Regions from separate parts of the Streptomyces sp. NPDC090032 genome, predicted to be linked through region 2. Evidence: riboswitches for the same ligand, from Rfam matches in the RefSeq annotation. Region 2 holds a riboswitch; the other holds the start of a gene.
What was found. Region 2 has a riboswitch for cobalamin ahead of metE (5-methyltetrahydropteroyltriglutamate--homocysteine S-methyltransferase). Riboswitches for the same ligand answer to the same signal wherever they lie in the genome.
Positions count from the first base shown of each region.

Region 1: linked by a shared signal. The riboswitch ahead of ACIPWY_RS39230 (ribonucleoside-diphosphate reductase subunit alpha) and the one ahead of metE (5-methyltetrahydropteroyltriglutamate--homocysteine S-methyltransferase) in region 2 are both predicted to bind cobalamin.

Region 1 covers NZ_JBIVFF010000027.1:3,535-9,981, reverse strand. Annotated here, with positions in the region: gene ACIPWY_RS39240 (DUF3311 domain-containing protein) at 14-268, shown strand; gene mctP (monocarboxylate uptake permease MctP) at 265-1,893, shown strand; cobalamin riboswitch at 2,145-2,295, shown strand; gene ACIPWY_RS39230 (ribonucleoside-diphosphate reductase subunit alpha) at 2,413-4,839, shown strand; gene ACIPWY_RS39225 (ribonucleotide-diphosphate reductase subunit beta) at 4,839-5,861, shown strand; gene ACIPWY_RS39220 (hypothetical protein) at 5,858-6,025, opposite strand; gene ACIPWY_RS39215 (helix-turn-helix domain-containing protein) at 6,120-6,447, shown strand, end outside.
Region 2 covers NZ_JBIVFF010000002.1:337,830-344,276, forward strand. Annotated here, with positions in the region: gene ACIPWY_RS05270 (dihydrolipoyl dehydrogenase family protein) at 1-480, shown strand, start outside; gene metE (5-methyltetrahydropteroyltriglutamate--homocysteine S-methyltransferase) at 552-2,870, opposite strand; cobalamin riboswitch at 3,057-3,211, opposite strand; cobalamin riboswitch at 3,360-3,562, shown strand; gene ACIPWY_RS05280 (ABC transporter substrate-binding protein) at 3,708-4,700, shown strand; gene ACIPWY_RS05285 (iron chelate uptake ABC transporter family permease subunit) at 4,697-5,758, shown strand; gene ACIPWY_RS05290 (ABC transporter ATP-binding protein) at 5,755-6,447, shown strand, end outside.

The DNA.
Region 1 (6,447 bases), on a different contig from region 2:
GACGGACCGCCGTATGTCGGATGTGCCTGAAGTGAAACGGCCGGTGGTCACACCGGTGCGAGTGGTCATTGCCCTGTGCCTCGTCGCACCGTTCGTGGCGATGCTCTGGGTCGGCTCCTACGCGAAGGTCGACCCGACCTTCATCGGTATTCCGTTCTTCTACTGGTACCAGATGCTGTGGGTCCTCATCTCCACGGCGCTGACGATGATCGCGTACAAGCTGTGGCAGCGTGACCAGCGCGCCCGGAAGACGGGTGGGCAGGCATGAACGGCGGAGTCAACGGCGTCGCGCTCGGCGTCTTCATCTTCTTCTTCATCGCCGTCACGGTCATGGGCTTCCTGGCCGCGCGCTGGCGCAGGTCCGACAACGAGCAGAGCCTCGACGAGTGGGGCCTGGGCGGACGCTCGTTCGGCACCTGGGTCACCTGGTTCCTGCTCGGCGGCGACCTCTACACCGCTTACACCTTCGTGGCCGTCCCTGCGGCGATCTACGCGGCCGGCGCCTCCGGCTTCTTCGCGGTGCCGTACACGATCCTCGTCTACCCGCTGATCTTCACCTTCCTGCCGCGCCTGTGGTCGGTGTCGCACAAGCACGGCTACGTGACGACCTCCGACTTCGTGCGCGGCCGCTTCGGCTCCAAGGGTCTGTCCCTGGCCGTCGCCATCACGGGCATCCTCGCCACGATGCCGTACATCGCGCTCCAACTGGTCGGCATCCAGGCCGTCCTGGACGTGATGGGCGTCGGCGGCGACGAGTCGACCAACTGGTTCATCAAGGACCTGCCGCTGCTGATCGCGTTCGCGGTGCTCGCCGCGTACACGTACTCGTCGGGTCTGCGGGCCCCCGCGCTGATCGCGTTCGTCAAGGACGGTCTGATCTACCTCGTCATCGCCGTCGCGATCATCTACATCCCGATCAAGCTGGGCGGCTTCGACGCCATCTTCCACGCGGCGAACGAGAAGTTCGCGACGCCCAACCCGGCCACGGGCAAGCCGGTCGGATCGCTCGCCCCGGCACCGGCCGGGCAGTGGACGTACGCGACGCTGGCCCTCGGCTCGGCGCTGGCGCTCTTCATGTACCCGCACTCGATCACGGCGACGCTGTCCTCGCGCAGCCGCAACGTGATCCGTCGCAACACCACCATCCTGCCCCTGTACTCCCTGATGCTGGGCCTGCTCGCGCTGCTCGGCTTCATGGCGATCGCGGCCGGGATCAAGGTGCAGAACGGGCAGCTGGCGATCCCGCAGCTCTTCGAGAACATGTTCCCCGACTGGTTCACGGGCGTCGCGTTCGCGGCCATCGGCATCGGTGCGCTGGTGCCCGCGGCGATCATGTCGATCGCGGCGGCGAACCTGTTCACGCGCAACATCTACAAGGACTTCATCAGGCCGAACGCGACGCCCGCGCAGGAGACCAAGGTCTCCAAGCTGGTCTCCCTCCTGGTGAAGGTGGGCGCGCTCGCCTTCGTCCTCACCATGGACAAGACCGTCGCGATCAACTTCCAGCTCCTGGGCGGCATCTGGATCCTCCAGACCATGCCGGCCCTCGTCGGCGGCCTGTTCACCCGCTGGTTCCACCGCTGGGCGCTGCTCGCCGGCTGGGCGGTCGGCATGGTCTACGGCACGCTCGCCGCGTACGGGGTCGCCTCGCCGACGCAGAAGCACTTCGGCGGCAGCGCCAAGGAGATCCCCGGCATCGGCGAGATCGGCTACATCGGCCTCACGGCGTTCGTCCTGAACGTGGTGGTGACCGTGGTCCTCACCTTCGCCCTGAAGGCGTTCAAGGCCCCTGAGGGCATCGACGAGACGTCCCCGGCGGACTACACGGCGGACGCGGGCGACCCCGGCGTCGCGGTCGAACTCCCGCCGGCCACGGCCGGGTCCGCGCACTGACCCAGACCCTCTCCTGATCACCGCCCTCCCGTACCCCGCGTACGGGAGGGCGTCGTGCTGTGGGTCCCTACTGCGTCCGCGTGCCGTAGAGCCGCTCGCCGGCCCGCCGCGCCGCCACGGCCGCCCGCGCCGCGCCCCGCCGCAAGGACGACGACCGCCGCCAGGGCGCCCAACTGCCCTCTCCAGCCCGTCATGCCGCGCTCCCCCGTCGATCCCCGCCAAGCCGGCGCGAGCCTATCCGACACAAGATGTGGGCTTGTGCCAGTCGACCGGCACAAGATGTATGCTCATGCTCGCTGTCGTCGCAGGGGAATCCGGTGCAAGTCCGGAACTGTCCCGCAACGGTGTACGTATGCACGCATACGTGAAGTCCGAGGACCTGTCGACAGCCCTGCCCGAGCCGTCCGGCCCGGGTATGACGACGTCCGGGTCTCGTGGAGTGGGCCGGTGACGCGGGCCCCGCCATGCCCCCGTGCCCTCCTCCCGCCAGGCCCAGAGCCGAGCGAGGGAGAGCTCCACGTGACCATCGCGCCCGCCGAACCGGCCTCAGAGCTGGCAGGGAACCCCGAACAGCACGACGCCCCGGGAACCGCGCTGCTGCGCACCCTGACCGAACTGACCGCCGACCTCCCGGACACCGACCCGGGCAAGGTCGCCGCCGCCGCGCTGCGCGGCAGGTCCGCAGTGGCGGACTCCGGCATCACCGCCGAGCTGCGCTCCCTCGCCACCGAGGCCGCCGCGGGCCTCATCTCCGAGGACCCGGCGTACTCGCGGCTCGCCGCCAGGCTCCTGACGATCAGCATCGCCGACGAGGCCGCCTCGCAGGGCGTCACCTCGTTCACCGAGTCCGTCGCGGTGGGGCACCGCGAGGGCCTGATCGCCGACCGCACCGCCGACTTCGTGGCGCTGCACGCCGAGCGCCTCGACGCGCTCGTCGCCACCTCCGTCGCCGAGGGCGCCGACGACCGCTTCGGCTACTTCGGACTGCGCACCCTGCACAGCCGCTACCTGCTGCGCCACCCGATCACCCGGCAGGTCGTCGAGACCCCGCAGCACTTCATGCTGCGCGTCGCGTGCGGCCTCGCCGAGGACGCCTCGGTCCACGCGCTCGACGAAGTCGCCTCCCTGTACCGGCTGATGAGCCGCCTCGACTACCTGCCGTCGTCGCCGACCCTCTTCAACTCCGGCACCCGCCACCCGCAGATGTCGTCCTGCTACCTCCTCGACTCGCCCCTCGACGAGCTGGACTCCATCTACGACCGCTACCACCAGGTGGCACGCCTGTCCAAGCACGCGGGCGGCATCGGACTCTCGTACTCGCGCATCCGCTCGCGCGGTTCGCTGATCCGCGGCACGAACGGGCACTCCAACGGCATCGTGCCGTTCCTCAAGACCCTCGACGCGTCCGTCGCGGCCGTGAACCAGGGCGGCCGGCGCAAGGGCGCCGCGGCCGTCTACCTGGAGACGTGGCACTCCGACATCGAGGAGTTCCTGGAGCTGCGGGACAACACCGGCGAGGACGCCCGGCGCACCCACAACCTGAACCTCGCGCACTGGATCCCGGACGAGTTCATGCGCCGCGTCGCCGACGACGGCACGTGGTCGCTCTTCTCGCCGTCCGACGTGCCCGACCTCGTCGACCTGTGGGGCGAGGAGTTCGACACCACCTACCGCGCGGCGGAGGCCGCCGGGCTCGCGCAGAAGACGATGCCGGCCCGCGAGCTGTACGGCCGCATGATGCGCACCCTGGCGCAGACCGGCAACGGCTGGCTGACCTTCAAGGACGCCGCCAACCGCACCGCCAACCAGACGGCGGAGCCCGGCAACGTCGTCCACTCCTCGAACCTGTGCACCGAGATCCTTGAGGTCACGGACGACGGCGAGACCGCGGTCTGCAACCTGGGGTCCGTCAATCTCGGCGCATTCGTACAGGACGGGGAGATCGACTGGGAGCGTCTGGACGCGACCGTCCGCACGGCCGTCACGTTCCTCGACCGCGTCGTCGACATCAACTTCTACCCGAGCGAGCAGGCCGGCCGCTCCAACGCCAAGTGGCGCCCGGTGGGCCTCGGCGCGATGGGCCTCCAGGACGTCTTCTTCCAGCTGAAGCTGCCCTTCGACTCCCCCGAGGCGAAGGCCCTGTCCACGCGGATCGCCGAGCGCATCATGCTCGCCGCGTACGAGGCGTCCGCCGACCTCGCCGAGCGCCCCCAAGCGCCTTCGACGAGCTCCGGTGCAGGGGGGACCCCCATCGGCCCGTTCCCCGCCTGGGAGAAGACCCGCACGGCGCGCGGCGTACTGCACCCCGACCACTACGACGTGGAGCTCAACTGGCCCGACCGCTGGGCGGCGCTGCGGGAACGTATCGCCAGGACCGGCATGCGCAACTCCCTGCTGCTCGCCATCGCGCCCACCGCGACGATCGCGTCCATCGCGGGTGTCTACGAGTGCATCGAGCCGCAGGTCTCCAACCTGTTCAAGCGCGAGACGCTCTCCGGCGAGTTCCTCCAGGTCAACTCCTACCTGGTCCAGGAACTCAAGCGGCTCGGCGTGTGGGACGCCCAGAGCCGTGAGGCGCTGCGCGAGTCCAGCGGCTCCGTGCAGGGCTTCGGCTGGATCCCGGCCGAGGTACGCGAGCTGTACCGCACGGCGTGGGAGATCCCGCAGCGCGGCCTCATCGACATGGCGGCGGCCCGCACGCCGTTCCTCGACCAGGCGCAGTCCCTGAACCTGTTCCTGGAGACGCCCACCATCGGCAAGCTCTCGTCGATGTACGCGTACGCCTGGAAGTCGGGTCTGAAGACGACGTACTACCTGCGCTCCCGCCCGGCGACGCGGATCGCGCGCGCGGCGTCCGCCGCCCCGATCCCCGCCCAGCAGGCCGCCGACCCCGACGCCGTCGCCTGCTCCCTGGAAAACCCCGAGTCCTGCGAGGCCTGCCAGTAATGAGCTCCACCACCAACTCCGAGAAGAACCTCCTCGACCCGGGCTTCGAGCTGACCCTGCGTCCCATGCGCTACCCGGACTTCTACGAGCGCTACCGGGACGCGATCAAGAACACCTGGACCGTCGAGGAGGTCGACCTCCACTCGGACGTCGCCGACCTCGCGAAGCTGTCGCCGGGCGAGCAGCACATGATCGGCCGGCTGGTCGCGTTCTTCGCGACGGGTGACTCGATCGTCTCGAACAACCTGGTCCTGACGCTGTACAAGCACATCAACTCCCCCGAGGCGCGCCTGTATCTATCGCGCCAGCTGTTCGAGGAGGCCGTGCACGTCCAGTTCTATCTGACCCTTCTGGACACCTACCTCCCCGACCCGGAGGACCGCGCGGCCGCGTTCGACGCGGTCGAGGAGATCCCCTCCATCCGCGAGAAGGCCCAGTTCTGCTTCAAGTGGATCAACGAGGTCGAGAAGCTGGACCGCCTGGAGTCGAAGGCCGACCGCCGCCGCTTCCTCCTCAACCTGATCTGCTTCGCGGCCTGCATCGAGGGCCTGTTCTTCTACGGCGCCTTCGCGTACGTCTACTGGTTCCGCTCGCGCGGCCTGCTGCACGGCCTGGCGACCGGCACCAACTGGGTCTTCCGCGACGAGACGATGCACATGAACTTCGCGTTCGAGGTCGTCGACACCGTCCGCAAGGAGGAGCCCGACCTCTTCGACGACGAACTCCAGCAGCAGGTCACCGACATGCTGAAGGAGGCCGTCGAGGCGGAGCTCCAGTTCGGCCGCGACCTGTGCGGTGAGGGTCTGCCCGGCATGAACACCGAGTCGATGCGCCAGTACCTGGAGTGCGTCGCCGACCAGCGTCTCCAGCGCCTCGGCTTCCCGCCGGTCTACGGCTCGGAGAACCCGTTCTCCTTCATGGAGCTCCAGGGCGTCCAGGAACTGACGAACTTCTTCGAGCGCAGGCCGTCGGCGTACCAGGTCGCGGTGGAGGGCTCGGTCGGTTTCGACGAGGACTTCTAGGCGACAGTCGTGAACTCGGCTCGGCGGGACGGGTCCTGGGCGTCCCGCCGGGCCTGGCGGATCTGCCGGTCGATCCGGCGGTCGCGGGCGATCCCGTAGAGGGACGGGGCGGCCAGGAGGAGGAAGACGAAGAGGACGGTGAGGGCGTTCATCGCTGTGTTCATGTCCTCTACTTTCGTCCTCCGCGGGCCCATCCGGCAGTGGCAGGACTGTCACTGACCCTCGAATTACTGCCAAGCATGCGGCACACTGGACGGCATGCTGAAGAACGTGGCCGCAGTGCTGCTCGACGGTGTCCACCCCTTCGAACTCGGCGTCGTCTGCGAGGTGTTCGGCCTCGACCGGAGCGAGGCCGGACTCCCCGTGTACGACTTCGCTGTGGCGTCCGCCGACGGGCCGACCCTGTCGACCCACGCGGGCTTCACCGTCTCCACGCCGCACGGCCTGGAGCGCCTGGAGGAGGCCGACCTCATCGCGGTGCCGGCCGCGAGCATGCGCGACAACTACCCGCCCCAGCTGCTCGACGCGCTGCGCCGGGCCGTCGACCGGGGCGCCCGGGTCCTCAGCGTCTGCTCGGGCGTCTTCG
Region 2 (6,447 bases):
CTCCTCACCCACCAGGGCAAGTACCAGGCCCGTATCGCGGGCGCGGCCATCGCGGCCCGCGCCCAGGGCGTCCCGCTCCTGGAGACGGACCCGTGGGGCGCCCACGCGGCGACCGCCGACCACTCGGCCGTCCCGCAGGTCGTCTTCACCGACCCCGAGGCAGGCTCGGCGGGCCTCACCCTCGCGGAGGCCGAGGCGGCGGGCCACCGCGTGCGCGCCGTCGACTACGACATCGCCTCGGTGGCGGGCGCCGGCCTGTACGGCGACGGCTACCGCGGCCGGGCCCGCATGATCGTCGACCTCGACCGCGAGATCCTCCTGGGCGTGACCTTCGTCGGCCCGGGTGTCGGCGAACTCGTCCACTCGGCGACGGTCGCGGTCGCGGGCGAGGTCCCCATCGACCGCCTGTGGCACGCGGTCCCGTCCTATCCGACGGTGAGCGAGGTGTGGCTGCGGCTGCTGGAGACGTACCGCGGCTGAGGGATGACCCTCTGTGCGTGGCTGTCCGGGCGGGACACGATGCCCACCGCCCGGACAGTCTCACCCCGGGATCAGGACGCGGAGAGTTCCCCGCGGACCGTACGGGCCGCCGCGACCAGGTTCTCCAGGGAGGCACGGGTCTCGGGCCAGCCGCGCGTCTTCAGCCCGCAGTCGGGGTTGACCCACAGCCGCTCGGCGGGGATCGCCTCAAGTCCCTTGCGCAGCAGGGCCGCCGCCTCGTCGACGCCGGGTACGCGCGGCGAGTGGATGTCGTACACGCCGGGCCCGGCCTCGCGCGGGTAGCCATGGGCGGCCAGCTCGCGCGCGACCTGCATGTGCGACCGGGCCGCCTCCAGGCTGATGACGTCGGCGTCGAGGTCGTCGATCGCCTGCACGATGTCCCCGAACTCGGCGTAGCACATGTGGGTGTGCACCTGGGTGTCCGGCCGGACCCCGCTCGTGGTGAGCCGGAACGCCTCGGTCGCCCACGCGAGGTAGGCCGGGCGGTCGGCCGCCCGGAGCGGCAGGGTCTCGCGCAGGGCCGGCTCATCGACCTGGATCACCGAAGTCCCGGCCGCCTCGAGGTCGTTCACCTCGTCCCGCAGGGCCAGGGCCACCTGGCGCGCGGTGTCGGCGAGCGGCTGGTCGTCGCGTACGAAGGACCACGCGAGCATGGTGACGGGACCGGTGAGCATGCCCTTGACCGGGCGGCCCGTGAGCGACTGGGCGTACGTCGTCCAGCGCACCGTCATCGGTTCGGGGCGCGAGATGTCACCGGCGAGGATCGGCGGACGGACGTAGCGCGTGCCGTACGACTGCACCCAGCCGTGCTGCGTGGCCAGATAGCCGGTGAGCTGCTCGGCGAAGTGCTGCACCATGTCGTTGCGTTCGGGTTCGCCGTGCACCAGGACGTCGATGCCGGCCTTCTCCTGGAAGGAGATCACCTCCTGGATCTCGGCCCTGACCCGCTCCTCGTACGCGGCGGCGTCGATCCGTCCGGCGCGCAGCCCGGCCCGTGCGGTGCGCAGCGCCGCCGTCTGCGGGAACGAGCCGATGGTCGTCGTCGGCAGCAGCGGGAGGCCGAGGCTGCCGCGCTGGGCCGCCGCCCGTTCCGCGTACGGCTGCGCGCGTCGGGCGTCGGCCTCCTTGACCGCCGCGGCGCGAGCCCGCACGTGCGGGTCGTGGGTGAGGGCGGAGGTGGTCCGGGAGGCCAGGTCGGCGCGGTTGGCGGCGAGTTGGGCCGAGATCGTGTCGGTGCCCTGCGTCAGAGCGCGTGCGAGGGTGGCGATCTCGGCGGTCTTCTGGCGCGCGAAGGCGAGCCAGCGCAGGATCTGCGGATCGATGTCGCGTTCGAGAGCCGCGTCGACGGGGACGTGCAGGAGGGAGCAGGAGGCGGCCACGTCGACCCGGTCGGCCAGGCCGAGCAGGGTCCCGAGTGTGGCCAGCGACTTCTCCAGGTCGTCGACCCAGATGTTGCGGCCGTTGACGACGCCTGCGACCAGGCGCTTGCCGGGCAGTCCGCCGATGGCGGCCAGGGCGTCGAGGTTGGCGGCGGCCGCTTCGGTGAAGTCGAGGGCGAGCCCCTCGACCGGCGCCCCGGCCAGGACGGGCAGCGCGTCGCCGAGCCGGTCGAAGTACGAGGCGAGCAGCATCTTGGGCCGGTCGGTGAGCGCGCCGAGGTCGCGGTAGGCGCGCCTGGCGGCGTTCAGTTCGGCCGGCGTGCGGTCCTGGACGAGCGCGGGCTCGTCGAGCTGTACCCATTCGGCGCCCGCCTCGCGCAGATCGGCGAGGACTTCGGCGTAGACCGGCAGCAGACGGTCGAGCAGGGTCAGCGGCTCGAAGCCGGCGGCCACCCCGGGCGCGGGCTTGGCGAGCAGCAGATAGGTGACCGGGCCGACGAGGACGGGCCGGGCGGGCAGACCCAGGGCGAGGGCTTCCTCGAGTTCGGCGACCTGCTTGGTGGAGTCGGCCGTGAACACCGTCCCGGGGCCCAACTCCGGTACGAGATAGTGGTAGTTGGTGTCGAACCACTTCGTCATCTCCAGCGGCGCCACGTCCTGCGTGCCGCGCGCCATGGCGAAGTAGCCGTCCAGCGCGTCGGCCTCGACGGCCGGGCGGTGCCGCTCGGGGATGGCGCCGACCATGACGGTGGCGTCCAGGACGTGGTCGTAGAACGAGAAGTCGCCGGTGGGGACTTCGCCGATGCCCGCGTCGGCGAGTTCGTGCCAGTTCGCACGGCGCAGGCCGGCGGCGGTGGCGCGGAGGGTGTCGGCGTCGACGTGGCCCTTCCAGTAGCCCTCGATCGCCTTCTTGAGTTCGCGGGCGGGGCCCTGGCGGGGGTAGCCGTACACGGTGGCCCGTGCTGCCGCGGCTGCGGACTTGGTGGTCACGGAGATCTCCTTCGCGAGATGAATCCCTGAGATCCCGGCGACGGGACGCGAGCGCGAAGAGTGACACGGACCGGACGGCGCGGTCGCGTACGGCAGGGCACGCGCGCCCGTTCGATGTGTACGCCGACCCGCCCACGAGGTCACCGGGATATCCGCGCGCGAATGGTTCACGCGCGGGCAACGGGCAGGTCTTCGGACTCGCGGGCACGTCCCCCCGATGTCGGGCGGACACCTACTGGCCGTCGCTTCCCAGCCCGATCCATCGGGCCAGTGCGTGTGACGGCGGTCGTTCCAGCTCACCGCTGCGGGGCAGTCCCGGATTCCCACCGGGTTCCCTCTTACGACGCTCCCGCCTGGCGGACGGGGCGAACCAGCTGCACCGGTCACCCTACGCACGCGGGACGGTCCCGCGCGAACCCGTCCCGTACCGCGGCGCCCCTCGGAGAAGGGGCCGCGGTCTGTTTTGGGACGCCGTGGTAGCTTTCCAAGGCCAGTCGAACTCATGCCCGTCTGCCCCGCATTGCGGGAGCTCGGACAGGTATGTGTCAGGGAATCCGGTGCGAATCCGGAGCTGACGCGCAGCGGTGAGGGTGACGGGCGGGGCATCGGCCACTGGACGGCACACGGTCCGGGAAGGCGCCTCGTCCGCGTGATCCCGAGTCCGAAGACCTGCTGGCAGCCTTCGCGGGCTCCGGTCGGGGCGGCGGGGGAGACCGTGCGACCGGGCTCCGCGCATGAGCCCTCGACATCGAGGAAGTCCCCGTGTTCTTCGCGAACTCCGCCCCACCCCATGGCTCGCGTCGCCTCATATCCCGTGCCGCGCTCTGTCTCGCCGGGATGCTCGCTCTGGCCGCCTGCGGCAGCGGCGGATCCGCCGGCACACCGGCAGCGCGAGGCGGCGCCGACGGATATCCCGTCGTACTCGACAACTGTGGTGCGCGGGTCGAGGTGAAGACGGCGCCCGAGCGTGCCGTCTCTCTTGACCAGGGCTCGACCGAGATCATGCTCGCCCTCGGCCTCGGTGACCGCATGGCCGGCACCGGAACCTGGACCGACCCTGTGATGAAGGGACTCGAGAAGGAGAACGCGAAGGTCCAGCGGCTCGCCGACCGCTACCCGTCGTTCGAGAAGGTCCTGGACGCCGAGCCGGACTTCGTCGCCGCGTCGTTCGGCGCCACGCTGAGCAAGGGCGGAGTGGCGCCACGCGACCAGTTCGCGAAACTGGGTGTACCGGCGTACCTCTCACCCTCCGACTGCGCCGGCAAGGACAACAGCGGCGGCGGAGACGGCGCGCGCACCAAGACCCTCGGCATGGAAACGGTGTACGGCGAAGTCCGCGATCTCGCCGCTGTCTTCGATGTGCGCGAACGGGGCGAACGGCTCGTCTCCGCACTCAAAGCCCGCGTGAAGAAGGCCACCGGCGGCATCGACGCCTCCCGGACGACACTCCTGTACTGGTTCGCCAACTCCGACTCCCCTTATATGGCGGGCTGTTGCGGAGCCCCCGGCGTCATCACCCGCGAGGTCGGAGCGAAGAACGTCTTCGACGACACCCGCGACGAGTGGCCCCAGATCAACTGGGAGACGGTCGCCGACCGGGACCCGGACGTCCTCGTCATCGGTGACCTGACGCGCCGTTCACAGACCGCCGAATCCGCCGCCAAGAAGATCGAGTTCCTCGAGTCCAACGCGGTGACCAGGAACATGACCGCGGTGAAGAAGAAGCGGTACGTGCTGCTCAGCGGGCAGGCCATGAACCCGACCATCCGTACGGTGGAAGGCGTGGAGCAGGTCGCCGCGAAGCTGCGGGCGTTCGGCCTCGCCGGATGAGCGTGGAGGCGGCGCCGTCCTCCGCTGCCGGGAGGCGACTTCATGTGGTGCGCGGCGTGCTCGCCTGGCCGGCGGGCTTCGCGGTACTCATCGCCTCCGTGGCCGTGGCCATCACCATCGGCCCCGCCGACATCGGCATGACCGATGTCTGGTCGGCGGTGATCTCCCATCTCGGCCTGGGCGAACCGGGGTTGACCCCCATCCGCGACGGCATCGTGTGGAACCTGCGGCTGCCGCGCACCCTGCTGGCCGCCGTGTGCGGCGCGGGACTCGCGGTGTGCGGCGCCGTGATGCAGTCACTGCTGCGCAACCCGCTCGCCGACCCCTTCGTCCTCGGCGTCTCCTCCGGCGCCTCGACCGGCGCGGTCCTCGTCGTCGTACTAGGCGTCGGCGGCGGTGCCCTGTCGGTCTCGGGCGGCGCCTTCCTCGGTGCGGTCCTCTCCTTCGCGCTGGTCCTGGCGCTCAGCCAGGCCCTCGGCGGCTCCACCGACCGCGTGGTGCTGTCCGGCGTGGCCGCCATGCAGCTGTTCTCCGCACTCACTTCCGTCGTCGTACTGACGGCGGCGGACGCCGAGACGACGCGCGGCGTCCTGTTCTGGCTGCTCGGCTCGCTCAGCGGGGCGGGCTGGAGCGACGTCAACCTGTGCCTGGCGCTGCTCCTGGCGGCGCTCGTGATCTGCGTCGGACACGCCCGTACGCTCGACGCCTTCGCGTTCGGTCAGGACGCGGCCGCGTCCCTCGGCGTGCACGTGGCCCGCACGCGCCTGGTCCTGCTGTGCACGACCGCCCTGCTCACGGCGGCACTGGTCAGTTCGGCCGGTGCGATCGGCTTCGTCGGCCTGGTCCTGCCGCACGCGGCGCGGGCCCTGGCCGGCCCGGGCCACGCACGGCTGCTGCCGGTGAGCGCACTGGCCGGTGCGGTCTTCCTCGTGTGGGTGGACACCCTCGCCCGCACGGTCCTCGACCCGCAGGAGGTGCCGGTCGGCGTGGTGACCTCGCTGATCGGCGTACCGGCCTTCGTCCTCGTCCTGTACCGCACCCGGAGCCTGCGCAGATGACCCAGCCCGCTACCGGCATATCCGCAACCGGCACACCCGCTCCTGGCCCAGCCACCATCGGCCCAGCCACCGCCGACGGGCTGCGGGCCGAGCGCGTCCGCCGCGAAGCCGGCGGGCACCTCATCCTGGACGGCGTGAGCGTGCACCCCGCCCCCGAAGGCATCACGGGCCTCATCGGACCCAACGGCTCGGGCAAGACGACACTCCTGCGGCTCCTCGCGGGCACCCTCACCCCCCAGGCCGGAGTGGTGACCCTGGACGGCTCACCGCTGAGCACCGTCGGCCGCAGGGAGTTCGCGCGACGTGTCGCCGTGGTCGAGCAACAGGCCGACACTCAGGTCGAGTTGACCGTCGAGGATGTCGTACGTCTGGGCCGCATCCCGCACCGAAGGGCATGGATGCCGCCGTCGGCGCAGGACGAGGAGGCCGTACGTTCCGCGCTCGCCCGCACCGATCTCACCGACCGCGCGCACCGGCTCTGGCACACCCTCTCCGGCGGCGAGCGCCAGCGCGTCCAGATCGCCCGGGCCCTCGCGCAGCGGCCGCGTGAACTCCTCCTGGACGAACCGACCAACCATCTGGACATCCAGCACCAGCTGGACCTCCTCGACCTGCTCGCCGAACTCCGGCTCACCAGCGTCATAGCACTGCACGACCTCAATCTGGCCGCCATGTACTGCGACCAGCTC